Regions from separate parts of the Actinoalloteichus hoggarensis genome, predicted to be linked through region 2. Evidence: riboswitches for the same ligand, from Rfam matches in the RefSeq annotation. Region 2 holds a riboswitch; each other region holds the start of a gene.

Region 1 (7,746 bases), 1.4 Mb from region 2:
GGTCAGGTTCGCCGTCACCGACTGCTCGGGCGAGACGAAGCCCGCCGCCGCCTCGTAGAGCGCGACGTCGGAGTCGGCGGGGGTCATGGTGGGGAATCGGCGACGGATCTCGGCGGCGTCGAGCAGCTCGTGGTCGAGTCCGTGTGCCTCGGCGCTCCGCAGGCTCCCCGCGACCGCGAGGCTGTCGGCGGGCCCGACCATCAGGCCGCCCGTGCGATGCCGGATCTCCAGGCCCGACTCGGCCTCCAGCTCGTCCCACAGCTCGTAGGCACGCAGCAGCAGCGGCACGTAGTCCGCACCCTCGAAGTAGGCCTGCCGGATGATCCGCGAGCCTCCGTGGCTGGAGCCCTGGTCGTGCACGGCGGGAAACCGGTCCAGGCCCAGCACCCGCAGGCCCTCGGCGGCGAGTCGGTGAACGGCGGCGCCGCCCATGCCGCCGAGACCGATGACGATGACGTCGTGGGAGGACATGGCGACTCACCTCGTTGGTCGGTCCGGCCGTGCGGGCGGCGTGCCGGTGCTCGGCGACGTTCGGCGGCGCACGGCCCGATTCGGACTCTGCCCGGCTCCCGCGTCCGCTGTCCAGTCCTTTCCCGTCACACGAGTCCGCCGCCGGGCCCGGCGTCCGCGCGGTCGAGGGCACCGGCCGCGGACGACGGGAAGACGCGGCTCAGTGCCCCCTGGCGATCCACGCGGGCAGCGCGGGCGCCTCGGCGCCGATGGTGGTGCGGTCTCCGTGCCCGGTGTGGACGACCGTCTCCGCGGGCAGGGTCAGCAGCCGATCCCGGATCGACGCGATGATCGTCGGGAAGTCGGAGAACGACCGGCCGGTGGCACCGGGGCCGCCCTCGAACAGCGTGTCGCCGGTGAAGACGGCCGACAGCGCCGGTGCGTACAGGCTGACCGAGCCCCAGGTGTGGCCCGGTGTGGCCAGCACGTGCAGTTCGGTGCCCGCGACCGTGAGCACCTGTCCGTCGGTCAGGTCGCCGCCGGGCGCGACACCGGGGTGGGTCTGATCCCAGAGTTCGCGGTCGGCGGGATGGAGCAGCACGGGGGCGTCCAGCGCGGCGCCCAGCGCCACGGAGCCGTTGACGTGGTCGTTGTGCCCGTGGGTGCACACCACGGCCGTCACGCGACGCCCCGCCACCGCACGCTCGACGGCCGCCGGGTCGTGTGACGGATCCACCACCACGATCTCGGCGTCGTCCCCGATGAGCCAGACGTTGTTGTCGACGTCGAAGTCCTGGCCGTCGAGGCTGAAGACTCCGGAGGTGACGACGTGTTCGATCCGCGCGGTCATCAGAGCACCACCACCGAGCGGAGCACGTCACCCTGGTGCATCCGGGCGAAGGCGTCCTCGACGTCCTCCAAGCCTATCTTCTCGGTGACGAAGGCCGCCAGGTCGAGTCGGCCCTGGAGGTAGAGGTCGACCAGCATCGGGAAGTCGCGGCTGGGCAGGCAGTCGCCATACCAGGAGGACTTGACCGCGCCGCCCCGCGAGAACACGTCCAGCAGCGGCAGCTCCAGCGTCATCTCGGGGGTGGGCACCCCGACCAGGACGACCTTCCCCGCGAGGTCGCGGGCGTAGAACGCCTGGGTGAAGGTCTGCGGGACGCCGACCGCGTCGATCACGACGTCCGCGCCGTTGCCGCCGGTCAGCTCCTTGACGGCGGCCACCACGTCGACCTGGTCGGCCCGCACGGTGTCGGTCGCGCCCAGGCCTGTCGCCCACTCCAGCTTCTTCGGGTCCAGGTCCACGGCGATGATCCTGGCGGCGCCCGCGAGGCGCGCACCCGCCACCGCGGCCGCGCCCACGCCGCCGCAGCCGATGACCGCGACCGAGTCGCCACGGCCGACCTCGCCGGTGTTGATCGCCGCGCCGAGGCCCGCCATGACGCCGCAGCCGAGGAGCCCGGCGACCGCCGCTTCGGCCCTGGGGTCGACCTTGGTGCACTGGCCCTGGTGGACCAGGGTCTTGTCGGCGAACGCGCCGATGCCCAACGCGGGCGACAGCGGGGTGCCGTCGGTCAGCGTCATCCGCTGTGTGGCGTTGTGCGTCGCGAAGCAGTACCAGGGTCGGCCTCGGCTGCATGCACGGCACCGCCCGCAGACCGCACGCCAGTTCAACACCACGTAATCCCCGACGGCGACGTCCTCGACGCCCTCGCCGACGGCCTCCACGGTGCCCGCCGCCTCGTGGCCGAGGAGGAACGGGAACTCGTCGTTGATGCCGCCCTGGCGGTAGTGCAGGTCCGTGTGGCACACGCCGCAGGCGGCGATGTCCACCACCACCTCGCCCGGTCCGGGATCGGGGATCACGATCGTCTCGACGGTGACCGGCGCGTCGCGCGTGGCGGCCACGACCGCTCTGACCTGCTGCGGCATCCGAACTCCTCTGGTCGGCCCGATGCCCGGCTGCCTCGGTGGCGCCGGGGCGAAGGATCACGGTAGAGCACCACCGGCCGTCGATCCACCGCCACGCGGGGAGTCCGCCCGGTACGACGGGAACGAGTGGCGGGACGAGGCGTCCACCGGCTCGTTCGGGTGTGCACGATCGTCGGCGCGGGAGGCGGCGCCCACGACCCGGCCTGCCGGGCGGGCGGGGCGTGCCGGTGCGGCGCCGCCCCGCCCGTCGGTGGACGAGAGATCAGCCGGACACCTGTGCGCGGCGGGCACGCGCCGCCGACACCATGGCCCGCAGGGCGGGCTCGACCTCCGCGTAGCCCCTGGTCTTCAGGCCGCAGTCGGGGTTCACCCACAGTCGGTCGCCGGGTACCGCCGCCAAGGCGGCCCCGATCAGCCGGGTCACCTCCGCCTCGTCCGGCACCCGCGGCGAATGGATGTCGTAGACGCCGGGTCCCACGCCTCGGCGGTACCCGATCTTGTGCAGATCGTCCAACACCTCCATTCGGGAACGCGCCGCCTCGATCGTGGTCACGTCCGCGTCGAGGGCGTCGATGGCGTCGATGACGTCGCCGAACTCCGAGTAGCACAGGTGGGTGTGGATCTGTGTGCTGTCGGCGGCGCCGGAGGTCGCCAGTCGAAACGAGTCGACTGCCCAGGCGAGGTAGTCGGCACGGTCGGCCTCCCGCAGCGGCAGCAGTTCCCGGAGCGCGGGTTCGTCCACCTGCACGATGCGCAGCCCGGCCCGTTCGAGATCATGGATCTCGTCGCGGAGCGCCAGCGCCACCTGGCGTGCCGTGTCGCCGAGCGGCTGGTCGTCTCGGACGAACGACCAGGCCAGGATCGTGACCGGCCCGGTGAGCATCCCCTTGACCGGCCGTTCGGTCAGTGACTGCGCGTAGGAGCTCCACTCGACGGTCATCGGGGCGGGCCTGCTGACATCGCCGTGGATGATCGGCGGCCGGACGCAGCGAGAGCCGTAGGACTGCACCCAGCCGTGCTCGGTGGACAGAAAGCCTTCCAGGTTCTCGGCGAAGTACTGCACCATGTCGTTGCGCTCCGGCTCGCCGTGGACGAGCACGTCGAGTCCGATGTCCTCCTGGAGCGCGATGACGTCGGCGATCTCCGCGCGCATCCGCCGCCGGTACTCGGCCTCGTCGATCCGGCCTGCCCGCCGGTCCGCCCTCGCCCGGCGCACCCCGCCGGTCTGGGGGAACGATCCGATGGTCGTCGTGGCCAGCGGGGGAAGTCCGAGCCGCTCGGCCTGGCCGCGCGCCCGGACGTCGTAATCGGCGCGCCTGCCGTGCTCGGGGCGCAGGGATTCGAGCCGGGCCCGGACCCGCTGGTCGCGGGTCGCCGCGCCGTCTCGTGCCCGGAGCACCCGCCGGGAGTCCTCGAGTGCGGGGGCCGCCTCGTCGGCGCCGCCCAGCGCCTTGGCCAGCAGGACCACCTCGTCGACCTTCTGTCGTGCGAAGGCCAGCCGAGAGCGTAGCGCCGGGTCCAGTCCCGTCTCGGCGTCCAGGTCGTAGGGCACGTGCAGCAACGGCGCGGAGGTGCCGACCGTGACGTGGTCGGCGATGCCGAGCAGCATCGCGCAGTAGGCGAGCGCCTCGTCGAGGTCGGTGCGCCAGACGTTGCGTCCGTCGACGACCCCGGCGAGAAGGGTCTTCTGTCGGAGCCCGGCGACGCTCGCGATGCCCGTGAGATCGGCGCGGCCCGCCACCAGGTCGAGTCCGACGGCCTCGATCGGCGCGGCCGCGAGCACGCCCAAGGCGTCGCCGAGGGCGCCGTGGTATCCGGCGACCAGGATGCTCGGTCGCCGTTCCGCCTCGCCCAGCCTGCGGTAGGCATGGGCGAGCGCGTCGAGTTCGGCCGGGGTGCGATCGGCGGCGAAGGCCGGCTCGTCGAACTGGACCCATTCGGCGCCCGCCGCGGCGAGTTCGGCGAGCAGCTCCACCTGCGTGTCGATCATGGCGTCCAACAGGTCCAGCCGGTCGAAGCCCGCCGGGGCGTCGGGGGCCGCCTTGGACAACAGCAGGAACGTGACCGGCCCGAGCAGCACCGGCCGGGTGGTGATGCCGAGGGCGGCGGCCTCGCGGAACTCCTCCACCGGTTTGCGACCCGCCAGCCGCGGCACGGTGTCGGGGCCCAGTTCGGGGACGAGGTAGTGGTAGTTGGTGTCGAACCACTTGGTCAGTTCGAGGGGTGCGAGGGAGTCGGCTCCTCTGGCCGCGGCGAAGTAGGCGTCCAGCGACGGGCGGCCGCCCTCGGTGTAGCGGGCGGGCAGCGCGTCGACCAGGACCGCCGTGTCGAGGACCTGGTCGTAGTAGGAGAATGTGTTGGAGGGCACCGAGCCGAGGCCCGCGTCCCTCAGGGCCGTCCAGGTGGCGGCGCGCAACGTGGCCGCGACCTCGTGCAGGGCCGCCGCGTCGATGCGGCCTGCCCAGTACGCCTCCAGGGCACGCTTGAGTTCTCGATCGGGTCCGATCCGGGGGTAGCCCAGGACCGTGGCGCCGAGCGCCGGGGCATGCGTGCGATGGGTCACTGCTCTCTCCTCGCGAGGCGGCAACGGACCCCGAGGCGGGCACGCGGCGGCCGGAACGCGAGCCGAGCAGGACACGGCCGAGGCCGATCCGCCAGGCACTCGCCCCGGTCCTCCCGCGAAGACCTCGGAGCGGCACGGACCCGTCAGGTCCGTGCCGCCGACGGCAGGTCTTCGGACTCACGGGCGTCTCCGACCGGGGTCGGCTGGCCTACTGTCCGTCGCTTCCCGGCGGTGTCGACCACCAGTGCTGTGACCGTCCTCGCTTCTCGAGGACGGTGACGGAGTTCGTTCCCGTTCACCGCTGCGGGGCAGTCCCGGACTCGCACCGGGTTCCCTCTTGCCTCGTCAGCGCCGCGATCCCACCCGCTGGGCATGGGCTCGACAGTGCCGACGAACCATCGGCGAAACCGATCTTAGCCGGCCGAACTCGACGTGGGCTCGACGTCCCGCTCGCCGGGATCGCCTACCCTCGGCTCCATGCAGACCGCCTCCGAGCTCCCCGGCAAGCCGACCTCGGCAGCGGCCACCACACTCAGTCAGATCATGACCGCGACCGAGACGAACCTCTACGGCACCGTCCACGGCGGCGTGATCATGAAATTCGTCGACGACGTCGCGGCGGCCTGCGCGGGGCGACACTCGGGCGGGACGGCACTGACGGTGTTCATGGACGAGATGCTCTTCCTCGTGCCGGTCCGAGTCGGTGACCTCGTCCACGCCAGCGCCCAGGTCAACTGGACGGGCCGGACCTCGATGGAGGTCGGGGTGCGGGTCGTCGCGGAGCGATGGAACGAGTCGGTGCCGCCCACGCACGTCGCCAGCGCCTATCTGGTCTTCGTGGCGGTAGACGCCGAGGGACGGCCGAGGCCGGTTCCCGAGGTGCTGCCGGAGTCGCCCGCCGAGCGCCGCAGACATGCCGAGGCGGGCATCCGCCGGGAGCACCGGCTGGCCCGCCGCGAGGCCATCAAGCGCAGCCGGGAGACGGAGGGCGAGTCCGCGGCCGCCGACTCCGCGCCGCGTTCCTGAGTCTCGTCCGGGCCGGTCCCGCGCCCGGGTCGCTATCGGGGTCGGGGTACGGGACGACGTCGCCGCGGCACCCGCGGCCGAAGTCCGAGTCGTCGAGCGCGGGCGGTTCGTCGTCACCCCTCATGGACGACGAACCGCCCGCACGTGCGGCGGCGGGCCGGGACGGAGATCGCCGGACCCGGCAGACGGGCCTCCCCCACACCCGTCTGCCGGGCCGTCCTCGGGGCCGCCACCCACACCGCGACGACTTCCCCCGGATTCGGCGAGCACACCCCCGGTACTCGGCGACCGCCCGATCGGGGGAGTCCGCTCCCCGTCTCGGGTGATCGCCGGACCGTCCGATGTCGACGGTGGCCGTCCGGTGTGCTCCCGCAGGGCGCGGTCCTCGAGGCGTCGCCTCAACGGGCGGTGCGCCGGACGAACAGCACGCTGGAGATCACGAACGCCAGCGTGCCCAGCGTGACGCACCAGCCGACCGCCCACGCGGCGCTGCTCCCGACGGGCGTTCCGGACAGCAGCGCGCGGACCGTCTCGATGACCGGCGTGGCGGGCTGGTGGTCCGCGATGACACGCAGGGCGGCGGGCATCGTCTCCGTCGGGACGAACGCACTGCTCAGGTAGGGCAGGAAGAGGATGACGAAGGAGAACTGCCCCGCGCCCTCGACCGTCTTGGACACGACGCCGAAGATCATCGACAGCCAGCTGATCATCAGCACGTACAGCGCCACCACGCCGAAGACCCCCACCCAGGCGAGCAGGTCGGCCTGGGGCCGAAAGCCGATCAGCAACGCCACGAGGATCACCAGCGTGGTGGAGACGATGTTCCGCAGCAGGCTCGTGATCACATGGCCGGTGAGCACCGCGCTGCCGACGATCGGCAGCGATCGGAACCGATCGATGACGCCGGTGACGAGGTCGGCGGTCAGTCCCGTTCCCGTCTGGGCCGCGCTGAAGCCCGCCGACAGGATCAGCACGCCCGGAACGGCGTAGTCGACGTAGCCGCCGCTGCGGTCGATCGCCCCGCCCAAGACGAACACGAAGAGCAGCATCATCGTGATCGGCAGGATCAACGACACGATCAGGTCGTCGGGAGTGCGCAGGACGTGCCGAATCCGCCTGCCGATCATGGTCATGACGTCCGAGACGGCCCAGCGCAGGCTCGAACGGCTCGTCGGAGTGGTCGCGGTGTTCATCGGGCTGCCGTCTCCTGAGGTACGCGGGGGGTGTCGGTGAGGGATAGGAACACGTCGTCGAGGGTCGGGGTGCGCAGTTCGAGGCCGGCCGCGGGCGCCTCCGCCCGGCGCAGCCGATCGAGCAGGACGCGGACCTGCTCGGCGCTGCCGTCGAAGGCGACGCGCAGGCACAGGTTCGTCTCGTCGCGGTGCAGCGTCTCGGCGCCGAGGTGCCAGGCGGCTCGTTCGAGCGTGGGGACGTCGGCGAAGGTCAGCTCGACGGCGCCCGCCGACAGACCGCGCTTGAGTTCCGCGGCGGTGCCCTCGGCGACGATCCGTCCGCCGTTCAGGACGGCGATCCGATCGGCGAGCTGGTCGGCCTCCTCCAGATACTGTGTCGTGAGCAGGATGGTGACGCCGTCGGCGACCAGTTCCCGGATGACCGACCACATCGTCTGTCGACTGCGGGGGTCCAGGCCGGTCGTCGGCTCGTCGAGGAAGATCACCGGCGGCGCGGTTATGAGACTGATCGCGAGATCGAGCCTGCGGCGCATTCCGCCGGAATACCGGCCCACCAGGCGGTCCTGGGCGTGTTCGAGG
Region 2 (7,746 bases):
GCTGCGTCGGCCGTTGCGCCGCGCCACGACGAGTTCGGCGAGTCGCTCGAGCGCGACGGCCAGGACGAGGAGGGTGTAGAACAGCATGGGGACTACCCGTCGTCGAAGGTCGGGACCGGTCTCGTGCGGATCTTCCCGTCGACGATAACCGGCATCGTCCCGCCCCCGCCTCCCGTCGCCACGCCGATCCGCCGGCCGAGGCGCCGGATCGTCCCGACCGGCATCCGTCCAATGCGATCGTCCGGCGGGTGCGTGCCCGCCCCTGCCGGATCAGGTCGCTCGGACCGCATGACGAGGCACCGCGGGTGGGCGAGTCCCAGCGGCTCCGACAGCGGTCGGTAGACGCCGATCACCGACCGGGAGGCGACCGACAGCGCGAAGCAGACCTGCCGGCCCGACGCGAGAGGGTCGTCCCCGAGGTCGTGGCAGGCCCGCTCGGCGGGACGATCGGTGCTGATGGTGATTCTGATCGCGGCACCCGCGACGTCGATGGGGACGGCGGCGACGGCCTCGGCGAGCGGTTGGGCGATGGCTCTGCCGTGGGCGGCGAGCCGCGGACGTGGCGGCGAGGCGGCCGCCGAGATGACGCTCACCCCGATCCGCCGTCTCCGAGGCGGCCGACACGGTCGTTGCCGGCCACCACCTCGGACTGTGTGCGGCCTGTCACCCGGGCGGCGGTGCCTGCCGCCTCCTTCCGGTGCACCCGGTGCGGCTCGTGGCCGACGCGCCTGTGCGGCCGTGATCGGCTTCAGCGTTCGGGTGTTCTCGGCGCGTCCGGCGGAATCGACTCCGGCCCGTCGCGCGGACTCGCGGCCCTGCGGCGGCCCTGCGATGGAGCTCGTCGCCGTGGACGGTGTGTCGACCTGCCGTAGGACAGACCGAGTCGCAGCAGACGCATCGTGACGCCCGCGTCGGCTTCAAGCGCGAGATCGGATCGGTGCCGCGCCGTCCGGTCGATCAGAACGGCCGGCGTCGACGGGCGGCGAAGCAGACAGGGTGTCGGCGTGGCGATCGGGCGGATGACGGCGTTTCGCGTGTATCACTGGGCTGGTGGACCTGGAGCGTCGATCAGCCCCGTCGGTGTCCCCGACCGCCCGCCTGAGCGCGCTGCTGGGCAGCGCCCATCCCGAGCCCGCCGTGGCGGTCACCCTGTTCACCACCGTGCTCGCCGCGGCGATCGGCCGTGGCGTGGGCGGCTCGGTGCTGGTCGCCGCCACGGTGCTGGCCGGACAGCTGTCGATCGGCTGGTCCAACGACGCGTGGGATGCCCGCCGCGATCTCGCCACCGGCCGCCGAGACAAGCCCGTGGCCGCGGGCCTGCTGTCGCCGCGCTCCGTCGGTGTCGCCGCGGTGATCGCGGTGCTGGTGTGCATCCCGCTGTCGCTGGCCAACGGGCTGATCGCCGGTTCGGTGCACCTGTTCGGCATGGTGGCGGCCGGCTGGGCCTACAACGTCGGCCTCAAACGCACGGTGCTCTCCCCGCTCGCCTACGCGGTGGGCTTCGGCAGTCTGCCCGCGTTCGTGACACTCGGCCTGCCGGGCGCTCCCTGGCCCGCCTGGTGGGCGGTGGTCGCCGCCGCACTGCTGGGGATGGGCGCACACCTGGTCAACGCGCTGCCGGACATCGAGGGCGACCTGGTGACGGGGGTCCGCGGCTTCCCGCAGCGCATCGGTCGGACCGCCTGCCGGACGCTGACGCCGCTGGTGATGCTCGCCGCCGTGGGCGTGCTGCTGGTGGGGACCCCGGGACGGATCGGACTGCCGAGTCTGCTCATCGCGGCGGTGGCGGCGGCGGTGGCGATCGCGGGGACGGCGATCCCCGCCGCCCCGGACAGCCGCCGACCCTTCCGCGCCGCCGTGTTGACGGCAGCCCTGGCGATCGTGTTGTTCCTGTTCAACGGCTCCGCCGTCGTGTGACGACCCGGGTGCCGGGCGGCGCGGGGACGGATGGCGCGGGGACGGGCGGAGAGTGGGAATCAGCGGCGATTCCGCGTCGTCGTGGTGACGGCCGCGTTGGTGAACGTGTTGTTCCTGTTCGACGGCTCCACCGTCGTGTGACGACCCGCAGGTGTCCAGACGGCGCGGTGTCACGCGGCGAGGGGGACGGCGGCTCCGCGTCGTGTCCGGCCTGTCGGCCCGGCCGGAGCAGTTCGGCGCGGATGCCGCCGCCGAACCGACCAGGCGTTCGGTCCCCGCCCGCGGACGACCCGGCCGGGCGATGCGCCCCGGCCGATGCGACGTCCCCGACCTCCTGTCCGCCTTCGCCGGCGAACCCCACGCGGGAACACGGCTGTCCTCGTGACGGCGAAGACCGCCGGGCCGGGACTGCCGTGCGCTCGCCGCCGTCCGATGACCGCGCGTTCCCGGCCGCGGACCTCCGGCCCACCGCCGAGTCGGTTCGACGCCGTCTCGCCGAGCGGGCTGACGGGGTGTACGGGCCGTCGCGGTCCCGCCGCTCGTACGACGGCGGCGCCTCGGGTGGCCGGTGCGCAGTCACTCGTGGCACCACCTTCGCGCGCCCGGCCGCGGGTGCGGCGCCGAGGTGCGATGATGCGCTCTGCTCCCGCGGAGACCGGCTTCCGGGGCCGTGACGTCGATCCGCCTCGGCGAGTCGCCGCGACGTCGCCCCGAGGTCGGGCGACGTGCGGCTCCCCGCGCCGACAGCCCCGCACGGGGAGGCGGGAGGCCGTGCAGGCCGCTAGGCCTGCCCCGCGGCTCACCGCCCGGAGCCGGCCGGGCGCCGGACGGCCGCACCACCGCCCGGCCGCCGCGCGACGTCGATCGCCGAACGCGTCATTCGGCCGCGCGGCGACGGCGGGCGATGATCCCGGCGCCGATGCCCAGCACCCAGATCGCGGCGAAGGCGATGATCGTCGCCCACGGCACGCCGCCGGTCTCCGCGGCCTCCTGGGCGGTCTGCTCGGTGCCTTCCGCCGCGCCGGCGGGGTCTCGGCCGCTCGCTCCCTCGGCGGCGGGCGTGCTCTCGGCCCCCGACGGTCCTTCCCCGTCCGTGTCCTCGGGACCGCCCGAATCCGGCGCACCCCGGCCGGACTCGACGTCCGTCGGGGCCGGCCGGCCGTCGGGGGGCGGCGCAGGCTGACGCGGCTGGTCGGCCGCGCCGCCGGGCGCAGGATCTCCCGGCGCGGCGGGCGGCGCGGGATCACCGGGATTCGGCGCGCCGTCATCCCCGCCCGCGGCGAACCGAGCCCTGGCCGCCGCCGCCGTCATCCCCGGTGGCTCGCCCGCACCGAAGGACCAGCCCTCCACCCGATCGGCCGTCGGATAGGACGCCAACGCGCCGCGCGTGCTGTACGACCAGCCGCTGCCGCCCTCGTCGATCCAGTACGACCAGTAGGCGTTCCCGGAGGGCGTGTCGTCACACGGCTCCTGTTCTGGCCCCGGCCGATCGTCGATACGGCAGATGAACCCGGCGCCGTCGTGCGCGGTCCCCGCGAGCCGGAAGCCGGCCTCCTGCAGCGCCGCGTAACCCGTGTCCGGGGTGCCGGGGACGCAGCGGGACACGGTGCCGCCGAGGGCCCCGAAGTCGACGACCACCACGACGCCGGTCTCGGTCGTGCAGGTCTGCGCGGCGCCCGGGGCGGGGGTCGGAGCGATCAGCATGGCCGCGGCGAGCAGCCCCGCCGTGACGAGACGGGCGAGGCTCATCACACCGCACCGCCCCGTCGTCGAGGCCTGCTGATCAGCAGGTAACTGATCGTGGCCAGCAGCAACGCCACCACCGCCGAGGACGTCAGGCCCGCCGGACTGCGTAGGAAGTCGCTCACCGAGGACGCGAGCGAGGTTTCCGGCGCGGCGCCCTGTCCGGTCGGCTCGCCACCGGGCGACGGCGCCTGCGCGACGGCGGGCGGCGGCTCGGGCCGAGGTGTCTGAGCGACCGCGCTCGGTGGTTCGGCCCCCGAACCCGGCGCCCCACCGAGTCCTGGCGCCCCCGCGTCTCCGGCTGCTCCCGGATAGCCGGGATGTCCCGGCTCACCCGGCAGGCCCGGCTGCCCGGGAAGGCCCGGCTGTCCCGGCGCGCCGGGTTGTCCCGGCTGCCCGGGTGCACCGGGGGGGCCGGTCGGACCTGGTTCACCAGGCGGATTCGTCGTCGGCGGGACCGTCGGCGAGTCGGGCGGTTCGGCGGGCGGGGTCGCCGACAGACCCAGCAGCGCCTGTGCCGTCGCCCGCCGCAGCCGGTCTTGATTGCCCGCGCGGCTCCAGTACAGCGGCCCGTCGACCTGGGCGTCCAGATAGTCGCGTGCCGAATAGGAGACGGCGCCGATCATGGCGCCCGGATCGACGCCGTTGCCCAGCTGGATCGACGTCAACCAGCCGCCCGCGCGTCCAGCGGGTCCGGCCTGATTCGCGACGGTGAGCGCGAGGGCGGCGAGCCCGGTGCTGTTGGCGTTGAGCGTCGAGGCGATCAACTCCGGTGACGACGAGTCGAAGCCGAAGGCGCCGTCGGGATGCTGACGGTCGAGCAGCCAGCGCACACCCCGGTCCAGCGCGCCGGGACTGCCGCCGACCTCGGCGAGCGCCCAGACCGCCATCGCGGTGTTGTCGACGCTGACGAGCTTGTCGTCGGCCTCGGAGCAGCGGGAGCCGACGTCCTCCGGTGGGGGGTTCGGACGGAAGCCGCCGCTCGGACACTGCTGGCGGAGGAGGTAGTCCACGGCGGCGCGCTGGTCGACGGGCGTCCCGGTGCGCGCGGCGTACTCGTCCACGGCGATCAGCGCCAACGCCTGGGAGAACGTGTTCGACAGATCTCGGCGGGGATCGTAGTCACCCGCGTTCAGGTTGCGGTAACGGCCGTCGACGTCGAGCGTCGATTCCAGCCGGTCCACCAGATCGATCCGGTCCCCATTGGAGTCGACGCCCCAGTTCGTCGGATCGACCCCGGCACGCAGGGCCACCAGCAGGCGTTTCGCGATGACGCCGGAGTTGGCCAGATTGCCGTTGTAGTACATGTCGCGCAGTGCGCGGACGCCGAGATCGAAGGTGGTTCCCGTTCGACCTGCCGCATACAGCCCCAACAGGGCGTCGGCCTGCAGACCAGGGTCCGGGGTCCCCGGCATGGCGCTGGGATAGACGTAGTCGAGCCGGACGAGCTCCCGTTCCAGGAACTCCGCCGCCGTACCGGCCTCGGCCGACCCGACGTCGAACGCCGGGTCGGCCGAGGCAGCAGAGGGGACGACCGTTGAGACGAGGAGCAGCGCTCCCGCCGTCAGGCCGAGAAGGGACCTGAACATCAGGGAGTCGACGTCCAGTTCGGGTCGAGCGCCTCCTCGAGCGTCAGGCTCATCTCGTTCGGGTCGGCCGCGGTGCCCGCACCGAAGGAGAAGCCGAGGACGTCGCCCTGCGGCGGGTCGTAGGTGTCGACGCCCTCATCGGCGTAACCCCACGCATCGGCGGTCGCGTTCGGCACCCAGAACGCCCAGTACGGCGCGTTGGGCAGGAAGCCGTCGCACGCATCGTCGGCGAGCGAGGGGAGACCGTCGATCCGGCACAGGTACTGGTAGGGACCCGCCTCGCCCTGGCCGATGCCGTGCTCGGGGGCGAGACCCAGCCCGGCCAGCGCGGCGAAGGCCGTCGCCGGGTCGCTCTCGGTGCAGTGCCGGACGACGTCGCCGCCCGCGTGACCGGTGAAGTCGACGACGACCGTGACACCGGTCGGGCCCGTGCAGGGACCCTCGGCGAAGACGACGGCGGCCGAGTCGGCGGCGGAGGTCTCGGCCGGGACGGCCGCGGCGGCGGTGCCGCCGAAGAGAAGAAGCGAACCTGCGAAGAGACCGGCTAAGAGACGACGTCGGACGGAGCGGCTCGAGGACATGTCCTGGAGTTCCCTTCGGTTCGGGCACACCGCAGCCCGGACCCGCCTTAGGGGCACCGAAGCTCCGGTCTGCACACCGCGACAGAGGAGCTGAACAGAACCGTTGACGGGCATTCCGACTCACACCCGAGGACTCGGATGCTCACGGCTGCGGGACAGTGCCGGACTCCCACCGGCTTCCCCCGTCGAACGGCGTCGTGCATTCGTCCCCTGTGGAGGGACGACGTCTCGACGGTAGCCCATCGGACGACGCGGAGGAAGACATCGTCTTCACCGCGGGCTCACACCGACGTCGAAAGCACACCGTGCACCGGCTGGGGGACCGAGCGGAGACGGACGGCCCCCAGGGGAGCACCGCGGCCGCCCCGGTCGTACGGAGCTTCGCCCGACGCGGTACAGGCGCGCGTGGTGACGTCCTGGATGGTGGTGAGACCCCGCGGACCCGGGACGACGCGCCGCCCCGAGAGAGCGGCGCCTCCGGCGCGGCGCGCGAATCGCACGATCGGCGCAGCCGGCCGAGCGCGTCGGCTCTCCCGCCTACCCGTCGGCAGGGCGACGCCTCCGTCGGACGCGCTGTGGTGGAGGCGCTGTGGTGGCGGCGACGTACTGACCGGACGCCGCCGTGACCCCGGAAGGCGTTCGACCTCCGCCGCCGCCGGATCGCGACACGAGCGTCGACGCTCGCCGGCGGGACAGGCCCCGGTCGGTCGATATCGGAATCGGATCGCGTCGCGGTCCCGTCCGACGCGCCGACAGCGGCGTGGTTGCGTGGTCTCGCGGCCTCCGCCCTGTCGGATCGCTGTCGCGGCCCGCCTGCCGCGGTGTCGTCAGGCCGACCATCGACGTGGGTCCGGTGTGTCGATCCTCGGCAGCCGGAGGTTCAGACCGGTGCTCACGGGGTGAGGGAGATGGCCATACCGGGACACACGGCCGCCGCCTCCCGCACAGGTCCGTGCTGCTCTTCGGCAGGCTCGGCGTCGAGCAGCACGACGATGCCGTCCTCTTCGCGTTGATCGAACACCTCGGGTGCGAGCAGTACGCACTGGCCCGCACCACAGCACTTCTCGGTGTCCACGTCCACATGCATCGGCAATCCCTTCGGATCGGAGTCGACCTGCGCAGGCCGACCGAGGCGGAGACCGTACTGAGCGACCCGGCCCGCTGCCGAGCGACAAGGCCCCCGTTGAGCGATCAAGTCGCCGTTGAGCAGCAAGGGCGCCAGGCCGGCTCGGGAGCGGCACAGGCTGCCGCACCCCCACTCGGAGCCGCATTCGGCCCCGCGCCGACGCCCTGCGCCGACGCCCCGCGGTGATCGGAGACCGTGTCCGCCGCGCGGGATCGAGAAGTCGTGCCGCCGCACGGGCGCTCGCCCACGGGCGGTCTCCGACTCCCCCGTGCCGCTGCCCGCCGACGACGCCGGTCGGCCACGGACCTGAGGCGAACCTCCGCCCATCAGAGGCGTCCGCGGATCGCGTTCCGCGGCCAGCGGGCCGTCACCACCGCACGGGCAGCCGTTCGAGCCCGCCCACGAGCAGCCCCTTACGCAACGGCAGCTCCTCGACGGGGACGGCGAGATCCAGACCGGGCAGCCTCCGCACCAGCACACTCAGCACGGCCTGGAGTTCGGTACGGGCCAACGCCTGCCCGAGGCAGGAGTGCGGACCCACCCCGAAGGCGAGGTGCGGATTGGGTGCACGACGAAGGTCCATGTCGTCGGCATCGACGAAGACCTGCTCGTCGCGATTCGCCGACGCGAGGCTGGTGACGATCGTCGTCCCCCGCGGCATCGTCCGGCCGCCGACCTCGATCTCCTCGGTGAGATAGCGGGGCAGGCCGAAGCCGGCGTTGGCGTCGAACCGCAGCGCCTCCTCGGCGGCTGTACGCACCAACGACGGATCCTCGACCACCGCCGTCCA
Region 3 (7,746 bases), 980 kb from region 2:
CCATCGCACGGAATCTCGTCGAACGGGGGTACCCGGTCACCTTCCTGACCGGCCAGGACTTCCGGGAATCGGTCGAGCGCACCGGAGCCCGATTTCGATCGCTGCCCTCAGAAGCCGATCTGACCGGACCCGTCAACGAGCTGTTCCCGGAACGGGACACCGGGGCCCTGCGGCGGGAACAGATCGAATTCGACATGCGATTGACCATTCACGGACTTTCCGGTCAGCACGCGGCGATGCAGGAGATCCTCGCCGAGGCGGACGGCGAACCCGTGGTGCTCGTGCACGAGACGCTGTTCATGGGCGGCTGGCCGGTACGGCTGGGGGCGCCCGGTCTGCGACCGGCCGGGGTCGTCGGCATCGGCGTGATCCCGGTCCCGATCAGCAGCATCGACCACGCGCCCTGGGGAATGGGGCTGCCGCCGGACAGCTCGTCGGAGGGCCGCGCCCGCAACAGGTTCCTCAACGACGTGGCCGCCGCCGAACTGCAGGCGGGGGTGCAGCGGGAGCTGGCGGCAGGCCTGGCGGCGCTCGGAGCCACCGAGGAACCGCCGCTGATGTTCGACGGCCTGGTCGCCATGCCCGACCGCTTTCTCCAGCTCACCATCGGGAGCATGGACTATCCCCGCAGCGACGCCCCGCCGCGGCTGCGGCACGTCGGCGCGCTGCCCGCGGAGCCGCCCGAGGACGTCGAACTCCCCGAATGGTGGGACGAGCTGATCACCGCGTCGCGGGTGGTCGTCGTGACGCAGGGCACCCTGGCCAACGCGGATCTCTCCCGGCTGATCGAGCCCGCGGTGCGAGCGCTGGCCGACCTCGACGCGCTGGTCGTCGTCACCACCGGAAGCGACGTCATCCCCGACCGGCTGCCCGCCAACGCGCGCGCCGCCCGATATCTGCCCTTCGACCTGCTGCTCCCCCACGCCGACGTACTGATCAGCAACGGCGGCTACGGGGGCGTTCATCGAGCGCTGTGGCACGGCGTGCCGATGGTGCTGGCAGGCGACACGGAGGACAAGGTCGAGGTCGGCGCCCTGGCCGCGTGGGCGGGCGCGGCGATCAACCTGGCGACCGGCGATCCGGACGAGGCGGACATCCGCAAGGCCGTCGACGCCGTGCTGACCGATCCGACTCATGCCCGGCGGGCCGAGGAACTGCGAGCCGAATGCCTGCGGCAGGACCCGCACGGCACGATCGCCGCCGCCGTCGAGGAACTGGCTCGGCGGACGGAGTGACGGACCCGAAGGTCACGCGCTCCGGGCCGCGGCGCCCTGCGCTCGCGGCCGTCTCGACCGGGCTCTCGGGTCCGCGGGATTCCAGGCCGCCGTGATCGCCGTTCCGCCGTCGGTCGCACGGGCCTCGCGTGGACGTCCTAGCCTGATGGCCGCGAGGATCGCTCGCGAGCAGTCTCATGGGGGCAGGCGACACGATGGCCAGGGTGTTGATCGCGGCGGTGCCGTTCTTCGGGCACGTGCGGCCGATGCGGTTGATCGCCGCCGACCTGGTCGCACGCGGCCACGCCGTCACCTTCCTGACCGGCGCGGCCTTCCGCGCCGCTGTGGAGGGGACCGGCGCTCGATTCGTCCCGCTGCCCGCCGAGGCGGACGTCCGGCCCGATCGGTTTCCCGATCGGCGGCGGATCCCGACCGGGCCCGCCCGGCTGGAGTACGACAATCAACACCTGTTCGTCGCGCCGATGGCCGCCCAGCACGCGGCGCTCCAGGCGCTGCTGGCCGAGGACGCCGCGCCGGCTGTCCTCCTGCACGACACGATGTTCCTGGGCGCCTGGCCGGTCCGGCACGGCGCTGCGGGCGTCCGGCCCGCCGCGGTCGTCGGGATCGGTGTGATGCCGCTGCCCATGAACAGCGCGGACCATCCGCCCTTCGGCAGCGGACTCGTCCCGGACGACTCCGAGGAGGGGCGCGCGCGCAGCCGAGTACTCACCGAGAAGGCCGAGGCGGCCGAGCGAGCGGGATCGCATCGGCTGCTGACCCGGGCCTTCGAGCGCCTCGGGGCCGCGGAACCGCCGCCGCTGCTGTCGCAGGGTCTCGTCGGAGTGCCGGATCTGTTCCTCCAGCTCAGCATCGAGAGTCTGGAGTACCCGCGCGGCGACGCACCGTCGCACCTGCGCTACATCGGGGCGCTGCCGCCGGAACGCGGCGAGGCGCGGGCGCTGCCCGTGTGGTGGGACGACGTGACCAGGGCGAATCGGGTGATCCTCGTGTCCCAGGGCACCATCGCCAATGACGATCTCGGCAGGCTGATCGAGCCCACCCTACGAGCGCTGGCCGATCTCGACGCCGTGATCGTCGTCGCCACCGGTCGCGACGCCGTACCCGCCACGCTGCCCGCCAACGCGCGGGTCGCCGAGTTCATCCCCTTCGACACCGTGCTCCCCCATGTCGACGTGCTGGTGAGCAACGGCGGCTACGGCGGTGTCCAGCAGGCGCTACGGCACGGGGTTCCCCTGGTGCTGGCGGGCGACACCGAGGACAAGATCGAGGTCTGCGCCAAGGTCTCCTGGGCCGGGGCCGCCGTCAGCCTGGGCACCGGAGACCCGGACGAGGCGGACATCCGCAAGGCCGTCGACAGCGTCTTGGACGATCCGCTCTGCCGCGACCGGGCACGGGAGCTCCGAGCCGAGTACGAGGCGCACGATCCCCGCGTCGCGATCGCCGACGCCGTGGACGGCCTGGCGGTCCGCCGCGGCTGAGGTCTCGCCGATCGGCGGCGACAGCCGCGAATCACGAGAAGGGGCGGCGGTCGTGCCGCCGGACCGAAGGACGACGCGCCGGGCGGTCCGGTCCGGACACCCCGACGGCAGACTCGTCGGTATCGGACGAGTATCCGCGAGCGTCCCGGCGGTTCATGATGAAGGCTGCCCCGGATAGACCACAGCGGACGTCGCCGCCCGGTTGGCGGATCGATTCGGCCCCGGGACCGCGGACCGGCCGACGGGAATCTCCACGCTCGCGGCGGACCCGGCCGCCCGGCGGGGATCCGAAGTGGGCGAGCTGTTCACAGGCGGCGCGTCCTCCGTCGTCCTCCGCCGCCGGCGGGACGGATCGCCTGCCGTCCTCAAGCTGACGCCGGACCGAACGCTGTCGGCCAGCCGGGTCGAGATGCCGCGTGTGTTCGCACCGTCGGGCCGGGTGCCTGCCGTGCTGGCCGCCGACGTCCAGGTCGGGGCGCTGGTGTCGACGGAGGCCGTCCCCGGCATCGAGGCCGAGGACCTGCCGCAGGAGTCGCTGACCGAACGGCGGGCGGAGCTGCTGACGGCACTGCACGCCGTGGCCGCACTGGCCGTGGAGTCTCTGGGGCCGGTGTGAGGAGGTCTTCGTCCGTATCGGACGGCGGCCGTCCGAACCGGCCGTCGAGTCGCGGCTGGATCAGGCCTGGCAACGGACGTTCCGACGGTGTGCCGCCCTGTTGGACACCCAGGGCGACGTGGTGCCGCTGCACGGCGATCCGCGTCTGAGCAACGTCCTGGACGGGGGCGTCACACGGATTGATCGCGGTCGACCCGACGACCTGCGTCGGCGAACCGTGCTACGAGGCCGTGGACGACGTCGTGGCAGGCGCCGGGCGGCAGGGGCCGAGGCTCGGGGCCGCCGGGTGACCGCCGCATGGGGACTCGACGCGGACCGGCTGTACGCCTGGAGCCAGGTGATCGCTGGCGATGACGGCGATCACCTACGGCGGCTCGCGATCGGCGGTCGGCGAGTCGCTCGCCCTGACCCGGTGATCCGGGTCCGTGCCGCGGAGCGATCATGCCGGGATCGATCCGGGCGGCGGCGTGACGCGGGCCGCGCGCGGCCGACGGCCCGTGACTCCGCACGGCGCACGGTGCCGGTTCGCCGCCTGGTCTGCCTGCCGCCTGGTCTGGCCCGTCGGATCAGACCTGCGGGCAGCTCCGAGGCCATCCCGCCGAGGTGGACAGCGGGCTGGTCCGCAGTGCGGTGGACGCCAGCTGTGCGGGCGAGCCTGCGATCACGGCGTCGTCGGGAATGCCGCGCAGCCACCTGGCCAGCAGCACGGGATCGTCCGCCGTGACGAGCAGCCGGTGGAAGTCCGAGGGCAGCGACCGGTCGGTGGGCAGCGGTACCTGCCGCCGCAGGCGCACGCCGGAAGGAAGGCCGGGAAGCTCCGTGCCGGGTCGGACCGGCAGCTCGAGGGCGAGCCGACGAGCGGCGGGCACGGCGCGGGGCTGGCCGAGGCACGTGTCGACGAAGGCGTCGTACGGGTCTAGTCCGGTGGTGGCCGCGCTGAGATCGGCCATGCCGCTGAGCCTGCCGTTGACCGCCAGCACCTGGAGCCTGCCCGAGCAGACGGCGAAGTCGATCTGCCACGGGCCGCGCACGTCGAACTCGGCCAGCACGCCGCGGATGAAGGTGGACAGTTCGGTGGTCACCGCCTGCGGAAGCGTGATCGGCGCCAGCCGCGCTCGGCGCCCCGGACCGCACCGCTCGTCCAACGGGCCGAAGGAGGCGACGGGCCAGCAGTCCGTCACGTGCGCGTCGCTCAAGAGTTCGACTCCGAACTCCTCACCCCGGCAGACCCGCTGCACGACGACGGGGAAGGCGGTCGGAGGAAGCGTGGTGAGGAGGTGCGCGGTGTCGACGCGCCCGCGGACGCCGCGCGGCGGAGGCCCGGCCGCCTTCACCATCACCGGGAGTCCGCCGACCCGCCGCACCGCCGAGTCCAGTTCCTCGGCCCGATCGCAGACGACGGCCTCGGGCACCGGCCAGCCCTGTTCGACCGCTACGCGATGGAACAGGGCCTTGTCGGTGACGAGGGCGGCGAAGCGGGTCGAGTGGACGACGGCGCTCCCGCCGAGATCGCGCCACCGGTCCGCCGCGGCGGCCAGGCTGGGCAGCAGCCGTTCCTGATCGGCCGGGTGGAGACTCGGGATCACCAGCTCGACGTGCTCCTCGGCCCAGACGGCCAGCAGGTCCTCGGGCTCCGCGCAGGCAGGCAGGTATCGGTGGCGGGTCCGCCTGCCGACGTAGCCCGCGACGTCCGTCGGCCCCAGCAACACCAGGTCGTGATGGCCGGAACGGGTGATGGCGTCGACTATCCGGTCCGCTCGGAACTCCCCGATGACCGCGATCCTCATGACGACTGCCTCGCCTTTCGCTCTCGCCGCGGGTTCGCGGTCGCCTGTGCCTCGTCGGTCGAACTCGTGGCCGCCCGCATGCATCATGTGCCTCGACACCTGAACACGAGCGGACACACCACTCTTAGCGACAGATTTCGACTACTCATAGTAATGATCTCGGGGTGTGGTGGACCACTCTCTCCGGGAGCCGTGCGGACCGGAGGATCACGGATTCACCCCACAGCCGGCCTCAGGAAACGCCGACGCGGCGGGGAGCGCTCGACACAGTCACCGACGGCGTCTCCGCCGCCGGACCTGGGAGGGGCGTCGCCTCGGCATCAGAAGAATCCGCTTTTCACGCGGTTCGACCGACCACGACGGCGAAGCCTGTCACGGGTGATCCAAAACCACCCGAGTGAGTTAACCTTCTCGATGTCCGCTCGGCCGCAGTCGGTCGTGACAACTTCAGACGCCCCCGGCGGGGGAAGCCGGTGCGACTCCGGCGCTGACCCGCAGCCGTGATTCGTGTCGAGGCACGATGAGCCGGAATGCCCGTCCGGGGACGAGGGCTCGTTCACACTGTCGTGGTCCGCAGGCGGAGTCCGATTCGAGCGCGCGCAGGCCTGCCTCGGCGGCGGCGGTTCGACGGATGCCTCTCGACCCGCTCGGGGAGGCATCGAGGCATGTCCGGAACAACACTGTGCGGGACGACACTGTGCAGGCCGCGGCAGGCCGCCGGAGACCGGGCCGTCGGCGACCCGGGATCGCGCCCGAGGCGGCTCGGGCACTCCGCATCGGTCCGGAACGAACCGCATGACTCGGACGCCGGGTGAGCACGGCAATGCTCCGGGTCTCGACGCGCCTGCCGAGGGCACTGCACCCCGGCGCCTGGTGGTTATGGGCGCTGGCCATGGCGGCCGCGGCGGGCCGGACGACGAATCCGCTGCTCTTGTCGCTGATCCTCGTGGTGGCGGGCTACGTCGTGGTGCGGCGACGCGGCCGGGCGCCGTGGGCCGCGACCTTCCGGATGTACGTGTACCTCGGTGTGTTCGTCGTCGTCATGCGCGTGCTATGGCGGATGGTCTTCGGCGGCGGCGCGGGCGAGCACGTCCTCTTCGTCCTGCCGGAGATCACCCTGCCGGAGGCGGCGGCGGGCATCCGGCTGCTCGGCCCCGTGACCGCCGAGGAGCTGCTCGGCGGACTCTACGACGGACTGCGACTGGCGACGATGCTGATCTGCCTCGGCGCCGCGAACTCGCTGGCGGACCCGCGACGAATGCTCAAGGCGGTGCCCGCGGCGCTCTATCAGATCAGCACCGCCGTGGTCGTGGCGCTCTCCGTCGCGCCACAGCTCATGGAGAGCGTGCTGCGGGTCCGGCGGGCCCGGCGGCTGCGTGGCGGCAGGCAACGCGGTCTCCGGGCCTTGCGCGGCATCGTGGTCCCGGTCCTGGCCGACGCCATGGACCGGTCGCTCGCGTTGGCCTCGGCGATGGACTCCCGGGGGTACGGCCGGCTCGGCGACACGCCGAGACGCACCCGACTGCTGACCGGCGTGCTGGTGATCGCGGGTCTCTGCGGGGTGTGCGTGGGCGTGTACGGCCTGTTGGACGGCACGCGGCATGTCTTCGGGCTGCCGATGGCCGTCGCCGGGCTGCTCGTGGCGGGCGCGGGCTTCCTGGTGGCCGGACGCCGGATCCGGCGCAGCGTCTACCGGCCGGATCGGTGGCTGCTGCCGGAGACGCTCGTGGTGCTGTCCGGTCTGACGGCCGCCGCCGTGCTCACCGTGACCGCCGGGATCGACCCGTCGAACCTCTATCCCTCACTCAGCCCGCTGAGCTGGCCGGCGGTGACGCTGCCGCCGGTGCTCGGCATCCTCGCGGGGGTCGCTCCCGCGTGGCTCGCCCCGCCGCCGGAGGTCCGCGCATGATCCGCTTCGAGGAGGTCTCGGTCCGCTACGGCGAGGCCGCCCCCGTCCTGTCCGGCCTCGACCTGGAGATCGAGGAGGGCGAACTGTGCCTTGTGGTCGGCCTCACCGGATCGGGCAAGTCGACGCTGCTCGGCGCGGTCAACGGTCGGGTGCCGCACTTCACCGGCGGAGTGCTCGAGGGCCGGGTCACGGTGGGCGGCCGCGACACGAGGACGAATCCGCCTCGTGAGCTCGCAGATCTCGTCGGGGTCGTCGGCCAGGACCCCTTGGCAGGCTTCGTCACCGACACGGTGGAGGAGGAGCTGGCCTATGGGATGGAGCAGCTGGCCATCCCCTCCGAGGTGATGCGCAAGCGGGTCGAGGAGACGCTGGACCTCCTCGGCATCGCCGAGCTGCGGGATCGGTCGCTGCGCTCGCTGTCGGGTGGGCAGCAGCAGCGGGTGGCGATCGGCTCGGTGCTCACCGTGCACCCTCGGGTGCTGGTCTTGGACGAGCCGACCTCGGCACTGGACCCGACGGCCGCCGAGGAGGTGCTGGCCTCGATCACGCGGCTCGTGCACGACCTCGGGGTCACGGTGGTGATCGCCGAGCACCGGTTGGAACGAGTCGTGCAGTACGCGGACCGGGTGCTCCGGCTCGCCGGCGACGGGCGGGTCGTCGACGGACGACCCGCCGAGGTTCTCGCGGACTCGACGCCTGCGCCGCCCGTGGTGGAGCTCGG
Region 4 (7,746 bases), 1.4 Mb from region 2:
GGTGCTGCGGCTTCCTCATGCAGCGGTCTGCGTGAATCGTGCTTCGGTCGCCGCCGAGCGAGAGGGACGGGGGAGGTGCTCGCCGAAGATCGTCTTGTCGAACGAGAGTCCGGAAGAAGACAGCGAGTGAAGCGCCGGCCTGCTCTCGAACACCTCCCCCTGATGCCTACGTGATCAGTCCCAGTCCAGCGCCCCGCCGGTCTGGTACTCGTTCACCCGCGTCTCGAAGAAGTTCTTCTCCTTCTTCAGGTCGATCATCTCCGACATCCACGGGAAGGGGTTCTCCGTCGCGGGGAACACCGGCTCCAGCCCGAGCTGCCCACAGCGCCGGTTGGTGATGAAGTGCATGTACTGCTCGCAGGCGTCGGCGTTGATGCCGAGCACGCCCCTGGGCATCGTGTCGTGCCCGTAGGCGACCTCCAGCTCGCAGGCCTCGACGAGCATCCGCCGGACCTCCTCCTGGAACTCCTCGGTCCAGAGCCTCGGATTCTCGATCTTGATCTGGTTGATGGCGTCGATGCCGAAGTTCAGATGGATCGACTCGTCACGCAGGATGTACTGGTACTGCTCGGCGATGCCGACCATCTTGTGGCGCCTGCCCAGCGAGAGGATCTGGGCGAAGCCGGTGTAGAACCACATGCCCTCGAAGATCACGTAGAAGGCGACCAGATCACGCAGGAAGGCCTGGTCGGCCTCGAACGTCCCGGTGCGGAACTCCGGGTTCTCCAGGTTGCGGGTGTACTCCAGCGCCCACGCCGCCTTCGCGGTGATCGAGGGCACCTCCCGGTACATGTTGAACAGCTCGCCCTCGTCCAGACCCAGGCTCTCGCAGATGTACTGGAAGGTGTGCGTGTGCACGGCCTCCTCGAACGCCTGACGGAGCAGGTACTGCCTGCACTCCGGGTTGGTGAGCTGCCGATAGACCGCCAGCACGATGTTGTTGGCGACCAGCGACTCCGAGGTGGCGAAGAAGCCCAGATTGCGCTTGATCATCCGCCGTTCGTCGTCGGTGAGGCCGTCGACGGACTTCCACAGCGCGATGTCGGCCTGCATGGAGACCTCGGTGGGCATCCAGTGGTTGTTGCAGCCCGCGAGGTACTTCTCCCACGCCCAGTGGTACTTCAGCGGCAGCAGCTGATTGACGTCCGCCCTGGCGTTGATCATCGCCTTGTCGTCGACGTCGACCCGGCCGCCCTGCCGGTCGATCTCGCCGAGGCCGCTGCCCTCGACGGGGGCGCTGTGCTGCGTCTCGACTCCGGTCATCGGTCTGCTCCGTTGCTCTGGTGTTCGGCGGTGGTCGGATGGCTCGTCTCGGTGCTCGGCGCGCTCACTGGCAGGCCTCGCACTCCGGGTCGTCGATCGCGCAGGCCGCCGCCGAGACCGCGACCGGGATCTCGGGTGCCGGGGCGGGCGTCGGCGTGGGGCCGCCCGCCTGGACGGCGTTGAGCCTGCCGTCGGTGCCCTGCAACGTGCTCTTCTCCACGTGGGTGGCGCTCTGAGCCCGCAGGTAGTACGTGGTCTTGAGCCCGGAACGCCAGGCCAGCCGGTAGAGGGTGTCGAGCTTGCGGCCGCTGGGCTCGGCGAGATAGAGGTTCAGCGACTGGGCCTGGTCGATCCACTTCTGCCTGCGGGAGGCGGCCAGCACCAGCCACTTCGGGTCGATCTCGAAGGCCGTGGCGTAGAGCGACCGCAGCTCGGCGGGCACCCGGTCGATCGAGCCCAGCCTGCCGTCGTGCCGCTTCAGGTCGGCGATCATCCGCTCGTCCCACAGGCCGCGCTCCTTCAGCGCGGCCACCAGATGCGGGTTGACCACGGTGAAGTCGCCGGACATGTTCGACTTGACGAACAGGTTCTGATACTGCGGCTCGATGGACTGGCTCACGCCGGAGATGTTGGCGATGGTGGCGGTCGGCGCGATGGCCATCACGTTCGAGTTGCGCATCCCGACGGTGCGCACGCGCTCCCGCAGGGCGTCCCAGTCCATCGTGGACGTCGTGTCCATCGCCAGGTCGCCGCTCTGCCGCTGCTCGGCCAGCAGGGCGATGGAGTCGATCGGCAGCACGCCTCGGCTCCACAGCGAGCCCGCGTAGGACTCGTAGCTGCCGCGCTGCGCCGCCAGGTCGCTGGACGCCGCGATGGCGTGGTAGCTGATCTCCTCCATGCTGCGGTCGGCGAAGGCGACCGCCTCGTCGGAGGCGATCGGCAGGCCGAGCCGGAACAGGGCGTCCTGGTAGCCCATCATGCCCAGGCCCACCGGACGGTGCCGCAGATTCGAACGCCGGGCCTCGGGGATCGTGTAGAAGTTCACGTCCACGACGTTGTCCAGCATCCGCACGGCGGTGGTGACGGTGGCGGCCAGCCGCTCCCGGTCCAGCTCCAGCCGTCCGTCCGGTCCGGGGCGCAGGTGCTCGGCCAGGTTGACCGAGCCGAGGTTGCAGACGGCGACCTCGTCGGCGGAGGTGTTCAGCGTGATCTCGGTGCACAGGTTGGAGGAGTGCACCACGCCGACGTGCTGCTGCGGCGAGCGCAGGTTGCACGGGTCCTTGAAGGTGATCCACGGGTGACCCGTCTCGAACAGCATGGTCAGCATCCGCCGCCACAGCTCGACGGCGCGTACCCGGCGGAAGACCCGGATCTCGCCCCGGTCGGCGGCCCGCTCGTACTCCCGGTAGCGCTCGGCGAACGCGGTGCCGTAGAGGTCATGCAGGTCGGGAACCTCGTCCGGCGAGAACAGCGTCCACTGGTCGTCGGCCTCGACGCGGCGGAGGAACTCGTCGGGAACCCAGTTGGCCGTGTTCATGTCGTGCGTGCGGCGTCGGTCGTCGCCGGTGTTCTTGCGCAGATCGAGGAACTCCTCGACGTCGACGTGCCAGGTCTCCAGGTAGGCGCAGACCGCCCCGAGGCGCTTGCCGCCCTGGTTCACGGCCACCGCCGTGTCGTTGGCGATCTTCAGGAACGGCACGACGCCCTGGGAGCTGCCGTTGGTGCCCTTGATGTGCGCGCCGAGACCGCGGACCGGGGTCCAGTCGTTGCCGAGGCCCCCCGCGTACTTCGACAGCATCGCGTTGTTGCGGATGCCGTGGAAGATCCCGCTCAGGTCGTCCTCGACGGTGGTGAGGAAGCAGGACGACAGCTGCGGCCGGGTGGTGCCCGAGTTGAACAGCGTCGGGGTGGAGCACATGAAGGCGAAGGTGGACAGCAGCTCGTAGAACTCGATCGCCCGCGCCTCGCGCTCCTCCTCGCGCAGGGCCAGGCCCATCGCGACGCGCATGAAGAACATCTGCGGCAGCTCGAAGCGCACGCCGTCGCTGTGCTGGAGGTAGCGGTCATAGAGGGTCTGGAGGCCGAGGAACTGGAAGTCCCGGTCGCGCTCCGGACGCAGGGCGGCGGCGATCCGGTCGAGGTCGAAGTCGGCGAGGGTCGGATCGAGCAGATCCAGGGCGATGCCGCGCCGCACGAAGGCCTCGAAGGCGGCCGGGTAGCTCGCCGCGACGGCCTCGGGGCTCGCGTCGGGCACGGGACGACCCAGGAAGGTCAACGCCTCGGCACGCAGCTTCTCCAGCAGCAGCCGGGCGGCCACCTGCGAGTAGTGCGGCTCGATCTCGACCATGCTGCGTGCGGCCATGATCTGGGCCAGCGCCAGCTCCTCGGCGCCGATGCCGTCGTAGAGGTTGCGCAGCGTCTCGTCGAGGACGGTCTGCGCGGTGACCCCGGACAATCCGGCACAGGCCTCGTGCACGGTCGTGGCGAGCCGTTCGACGTCGAGTGGAGCGAGATCGCCCTGCGCGTCCTTGACCCGGACCACCCGCTCGGGAAGATCGAGCGGGGCGGGAGCGACGGGGGCGGGAGTCCCCTCGGCGATCGCGCGGCGATCGGCCGGGACGGGGCGTGCTGGTCGGAGTGACTCGACGGTCACGGTGGTCTCCTCGTAGCCGGGGCGGCATTCGGTTCACCCGAGGAGGAGCGCGCGGCAGCATGCGGACCCGCGACACGGCAGGGTCCGGCGCTGTCCGCACGGCCCACCCTCGAGGCCTTCGGACGACGTGCTCGGTGGCACGCGCCGATGGCAGGTCTTCGGACTTACGGGCGTCCGGCGAGGTGGTGCTCGCCGGTCCTACGGCCGTCACTTCCCGAGAGACCGAGGTCTCCTAGTGTGTGCACCGTCCGGTGTGGACGGCGACGGCCTTCGTTCCCGTTCACCGCTGCGGGGCAGTCCCGGAATCACACCGGGTTCCCTGTCTCCTCGTCGGGACGCCGCCTGGCGCCCTGACGAACCATCAGCGGGGGAGAGACTACATGTTGGGGTCGCTGCTTTGTCTCACCCCAATATCCTGGCGTGTTCCCGGTTGCGGTCGGTTAGGGTGGCTCGCCGAGAACCGGGCGAGCGGCGGATGACCACAGGGTGACCACGCCGATCGGAAAGGTGACGAAAGCTCGTCCTTAGTGAAAACTGGTCTCATCAGTTCGGGCCATCCGGCCGAGAGGCAGCCGTGGACGGGATAGTGCAGGCAGAGTCGGGCAGACACCGTGCCAGGGCGCGCCGCAGACGACGTGTCGTGCTGGGGATCAGCGCTGCGCTGGTGGTCGTCCTCGCCGCCTCGGCCTGGGCGGTGCGTCAGGACGGCGAGGGCTCCGTCGAGGCCGGGAGCAGGCTTCGCGTCGTGACCACCACCAACTTCCTCACCGACGCCGTCGGCGAGATCGGCGGCGACGACATCGAGCTCACCGGGCTGATGGGCAACGGCGTCGACCCACACCTCTACCAGGCTCAGGCCGGTGATCTGCGACTTCTGCGGGAGGCCGACCTGATCGTCGCCGTCGGCCTGCACCTGGAGGCGGGCCTCCGTCCGGTGCTCGACGACCTGGCACGCCACACCGCGGTCCTGTTCGTGGGCGAGACCGTGCCGACCGACGCCCTCCTGCTCGCCGAGGAGGCGGGCACGGCGACCGAGTACGACCCGCACATCTGGTTCGACGTGGCACTGTGGAGCGACGCGCTGGCCTCGGTCGGCAGCACGCTCGCCGCACTCGACCCCGACCGGGCCGACGGCTTCGACGCCCGGTGGGAACGCCATCGCGCCGAGCTGGACGAACTCCATGACGAGGTAGGCGCACGGCTCGCCGAGATCCCCGAGCCCCGTCGCATCCTGATCACCTCGCACGACGCCTTCCGATACCTCGGTCGCGCCTATGACATCCGCGTCGAGGCGGTGCAGGGCGTGTCCACCGTCGACGAGGCCACCATCGGCGACATCGATCGGGTGGCCGGGATCATCGCCGAGCACGGCGTCCGGGCGGTGTTCGTCGAGTCCAGCGTGTCCGGTCAGACCGCCGCCGCCGTCCTCGACGCCGCGGCCGCCCTCGGGGCCACGGCGACGCTCGGAGGCAGCCTGTACTCCGACGCCGCGGGCCCGGCGGGCACGCCGGAGGGCACCTATCTCGGCATGGTCCGCGCGGACGTCGAGCTGCTCGTGGCGGGCCTGCGGTGATCGGCCGTGCCGCCGCGCCGGAGCCTCCGACGTCCCCCGAGAGGTCCGGCCCGCGCCCTGCCCTCGCCGTCACCGGACTCGCGGTCGGCTATCGCGGGCGCACCGTCCTGACGGTGCCGGAGCTGACCGTGCCCGCCGGTCGACTCACCGCCGTGGTCGGGCCCAACGGCGCGGGGAAGTCCACCCTGGTCAAGGCCGCGCTCGGCCTGCTCCCGTCCGGCGGGGGCGTCGTCCGGCTGCTCGGCGGGCCGCTGGCCGACGTGCGGCGCCGGGTGGCCTACGTCCCGCAGCGCGACGCCGTCGCCCAGGACTTCCCGATCACGGCCGTGCAGGTCGTGGAGATGGGCCGCTACCCGCATCGCGGCTGGTTCCGTCGACTCACCCGACAGGATGATCTCGCCGTCAGCGAGGCGCTGCACCGCACGGGCGCCGCCGACTTCGCCGACACGCCGTTGGACGAGCTGTCCGGCGGCCAGCGGCAGCGGGTGTTCCTCGCCAGAGCGCTGGCCCAGCAGGCCGACCTGCTGGTGCTCGACGAGCCCTTCGCCGCCGTCGACACGAGCACCGAGGCACGGCTGCTGGCGCTGCTCGCCGAACTGTGCGAGCGGGAGGGCCGTTCGGTGCTGCTGGTGCACCACGACCTGCGCACGGTGCGGGACCACTTCGATCACGCCGTGCTGCTGGCGGGCCGGGTGATCGCCGACGGGCCGGTGAGCCGCGTGCTGCGGCCCGAGCACCTGGAGACGGCCTACGGCATCCCGATGCCGGGCCGTGCCCCGGCGTCGGACTCGGACCCCGCTGTGGACCGCGCCGCGCGAGCCGCCGACGGCTCGGCGGCCGGCCATGCCGCCGACGCCGCGCCTGGTGGAGACCGGGACACGGCACGTCTCGCCGGGGGAGCACCGCGTCCGGCCGGGACGGATCGGGCGGACTCCGAGACCGCCGACCGGCGCCCGGCGACGACGAACCCGCCCGCGCCGGACCCGGGTCCGGCGGGGCCGGAGCGGCGGGCATGACCGGCGGCGTCCTCGGCCTGTCCTATGCCGCCTCCGTCGTGATCGGCGGTTCCGCGCTGCTGGGCGCGGTGGCCGGGTTCCTCGGGCCCTTCGCCGTGCTCCGGGGGCGGAGCATGTTCGGCGACGCGATGAGCCACGGAACCCTGCCCGGCGTCGTGCTCGCCTTCATGGTCGCCGGAGTCAAGGACGCCCCGATCCTGTTGATCGGAGCCGCCCTCTCGGCGATCCTCGCCGCGCTGGCCATGATCGGCCTGGAACGGGCGGGCCGGGTCGGCCCGGACGTCGCGATCGGCGTGGTGCTCTCCGCCGCCTTCGCCCTCGGCATCGTCCTGCTCACCAGGCTCTCCGCCGAAGGCGCGGGCGGGCGGAGCGGAATGGAGGAGTACCTCTTCGGACAGGCCGCGGGCCTCGTGGTCGGCGATCTGGTCGTCGCCGCGATCGTCGGGGCCCTCGCGTTCGGCGCGGTGCTGGTCTGGTTCCGGCTGCTGCGGACGGCGATCTTCGATCCCGGCTTCGCCGCCGTGGCGGGGGCGCCTAGCTGGGCGGTGGACGTCCTGACGACCACGCTGCTGGTCGTCGGGATCGTCTTGGGCGTGCGCACCGTGGGGGCGATCCTGATGGTCGCCCTGCTCGTCGCGCCCACCGTGGCCGCGCGCCAGCTCACGACCAGGCTGTCCACGCTGGTGCCCGCGGCCGGCCTGATCGGTGCGGCGGCGGGCGGGCTCGGCGCCTTCGTCTCCGGCACCGCCGACCTGCCGACCGGGCCGGTCATCGTGCTGTTGGCGACCGCCGCCGCGCTCGCCTCGGTGCTGTTCGCGCCGCGTCGCGGGGTGCTGCCGCGGGCCCTCTCCTCGCGACGGCGACGTCCGACGAATTCGGGTCCGGACCCGCTCTACGCGGCAGCCGCACGTCCGGCCGCCCCTCGCGCCGCCGGACCGCCGTCGGACGAGGTTCCGTCGAGTGGGGCCGTGCCCCGGTCCGGGGAAGACGGACGATGAGCGCCGACGACGTCGTGATCGTCCTCACCGCCGGTCTGCTCGGCACCGCCTGCGCCCTGCTCGGCTGCTTCCTCGTGCTGCGCGGACAGGCTCTGCTGTCCGATGCGATGAGCCACGCCGCGTTGCCGGGGATCGTCCTGGTGTATCTCGTCACCGGCGGGCGGGCCCCGTTGACGATGATCCTGGGCGCCGCCGCGTTCGGCGTGGTGTGCGTGCTCGGCTACACGGCACTGCGTCGCAGCG

What was found. A riboswitch is a leader RNA that binds a small molecule or an ion and turns the genes downstream of it on or off. The one in region 2 is predicted to bind cobalamin.
Region 1: another riboswitch for cobalamin. It lies ahead of metE (5-methyltetrahydropteroyltriglutamate--homocysteine S-methyltransferase); the one in region 2 lies ahead of AHOG_RS16280 (hypothetical protein).
Region 3: another riboswitch for cobalamin. It lies ahead of AHOG_RS12420 (CbiQ family ECF transporter T component); the one in region 2 lies ahead of AHOG_RS16280 (hypothetical protein).
Region 4: another riboswitch for cobalamin. It lies ahead of AHOG_RS10605 (ribonucleoside-diphosphate reductase subunit alpha); the one in region 2 lies ahead of AHOG_RS16280 (hypothetical protein).

Annotation. Positions count from the first base shown of each region.
Region 1 covers NZ_CP022521.1:2,414,039-2,421,784, reverse strand. The annotation lists gene solA (N-methyl-L-tryptophan oxidase) at 1-471, opposite strand, end outside; gene AHOG_RS10670 (MBL fold metallo-hydrolase) at 671-1,300, opposite strand; gene AHOG_RS10665 (S-(hydroxymethyl)mycothiol dehydrogenase) at 1,300-2,385, opposite strand; gene metE (5-methyltetrahydropteroyltriglutamate--homocysteine S-methyltransferase) at 2,648-4,948, opposite strand; cobalamin riboswitch at 5,114-5,284, opposite strand; gene AHOG_RS10655 (acyl-CoA thioesterase) at 5,426-5,974, shown strand; gene AHOG_RS10650 (ABC transporter permease) at 6,373-7,167, opposite strand; gene AHOG_RS10645 (ATP-binding cassette domain-containing protein) at 7,164-7,746, opposite strand, start outside.
Region 2 covers NZ_CP022521.1:3,799,314-3,807,059, reverse strand. The annotation lists gene AHOG_RS16310 (isoprenylcysteine carboxyl methyltransferase family protein) at 1-87, opposite strand, end outside; partial or broken gene AHOG_RS16305 (MarR family transcriptional regulator) at 288-458, opposite strand; gene AHOG_RS16300 (UbiA family prenyltransferase) at 1,051-1,917, shown strand; gene AHOG_RS16290 (hypothetical protein) at 2,794-3,666, opposite strand; gene AHOG_RS16285 (prenyltransferase/squalene oxidase repeat-containing protein) at 3,666-5,249, opposite strand; gene AHOG_RS16280 (hypothetical protein) at 5,249-5,830, opposite strand; cobalamin riboswitch at 5,919-6,056, opposite strand; gene AHOG_RS16275 (ferredoxin) at 6,723-6,917, opposite strand; gene AHOG_RS16270 (cytochrome P450) at 7,324-7,746, opposite strand, start outside.
Region 3 covers NZ_CP022521.1:2,818,842-2,826,587, reverse strand. The annotation lists gene AHOG_RS12440 (glycosyltransferase) at 1-1,235, shown strand, start outside; gene AHOG_RS12435 (glycosyltransferase) at 1,412-2,713, shown strand; gene AHOG_RS29900 (protein kinase family protein) at 3,006-3,329, shown strand; gene AHOG_RS12425 (ATP-grasp domain-containing protein) at 3,896-5,116, opposite strand; cobalamin riboswitch at 5,519-5,672, shown strand; gene AHOG_RS12420 (CbiQ family ECF transporter T component) at 5,940-7,025, shown strand; gene AHOG_RS12415 (ABC transporter ATP-binding protein) at 7,022-7,746, shown strand, end outside.
Region 4 covers NZ_CP022521.1:2,402,149-2,409,894, forward strand. The annotation lists gene AHOG_RS10600 (ribonucleotide-diphosphate reductase subunit beta) at 175-1,263, opposite strand; gene AHOG_RS10605 (ribonucleoside-diphosphate reductase subunit alpha) at 1,328-3,916, opposite strand; cobalamin riboswitch at 4,049-4,294, opposite strand; gene AHOG_RS10610 (metal ABC transporter solute-binding protein, Zn/Mn family) at 4,503-5,489, shown strand; gene AHOG_RS10615 (metal ABC transporter ATP-binding protein) at 5,603-6,505, shown strand; gene AHOG_RS10620 (metal ABC transporter permease) at 6,502-7,503, shown strand; gene AHOG_RS10625 (metal ABC transporter permease) at 7,500-7,746, shown strand, end outside.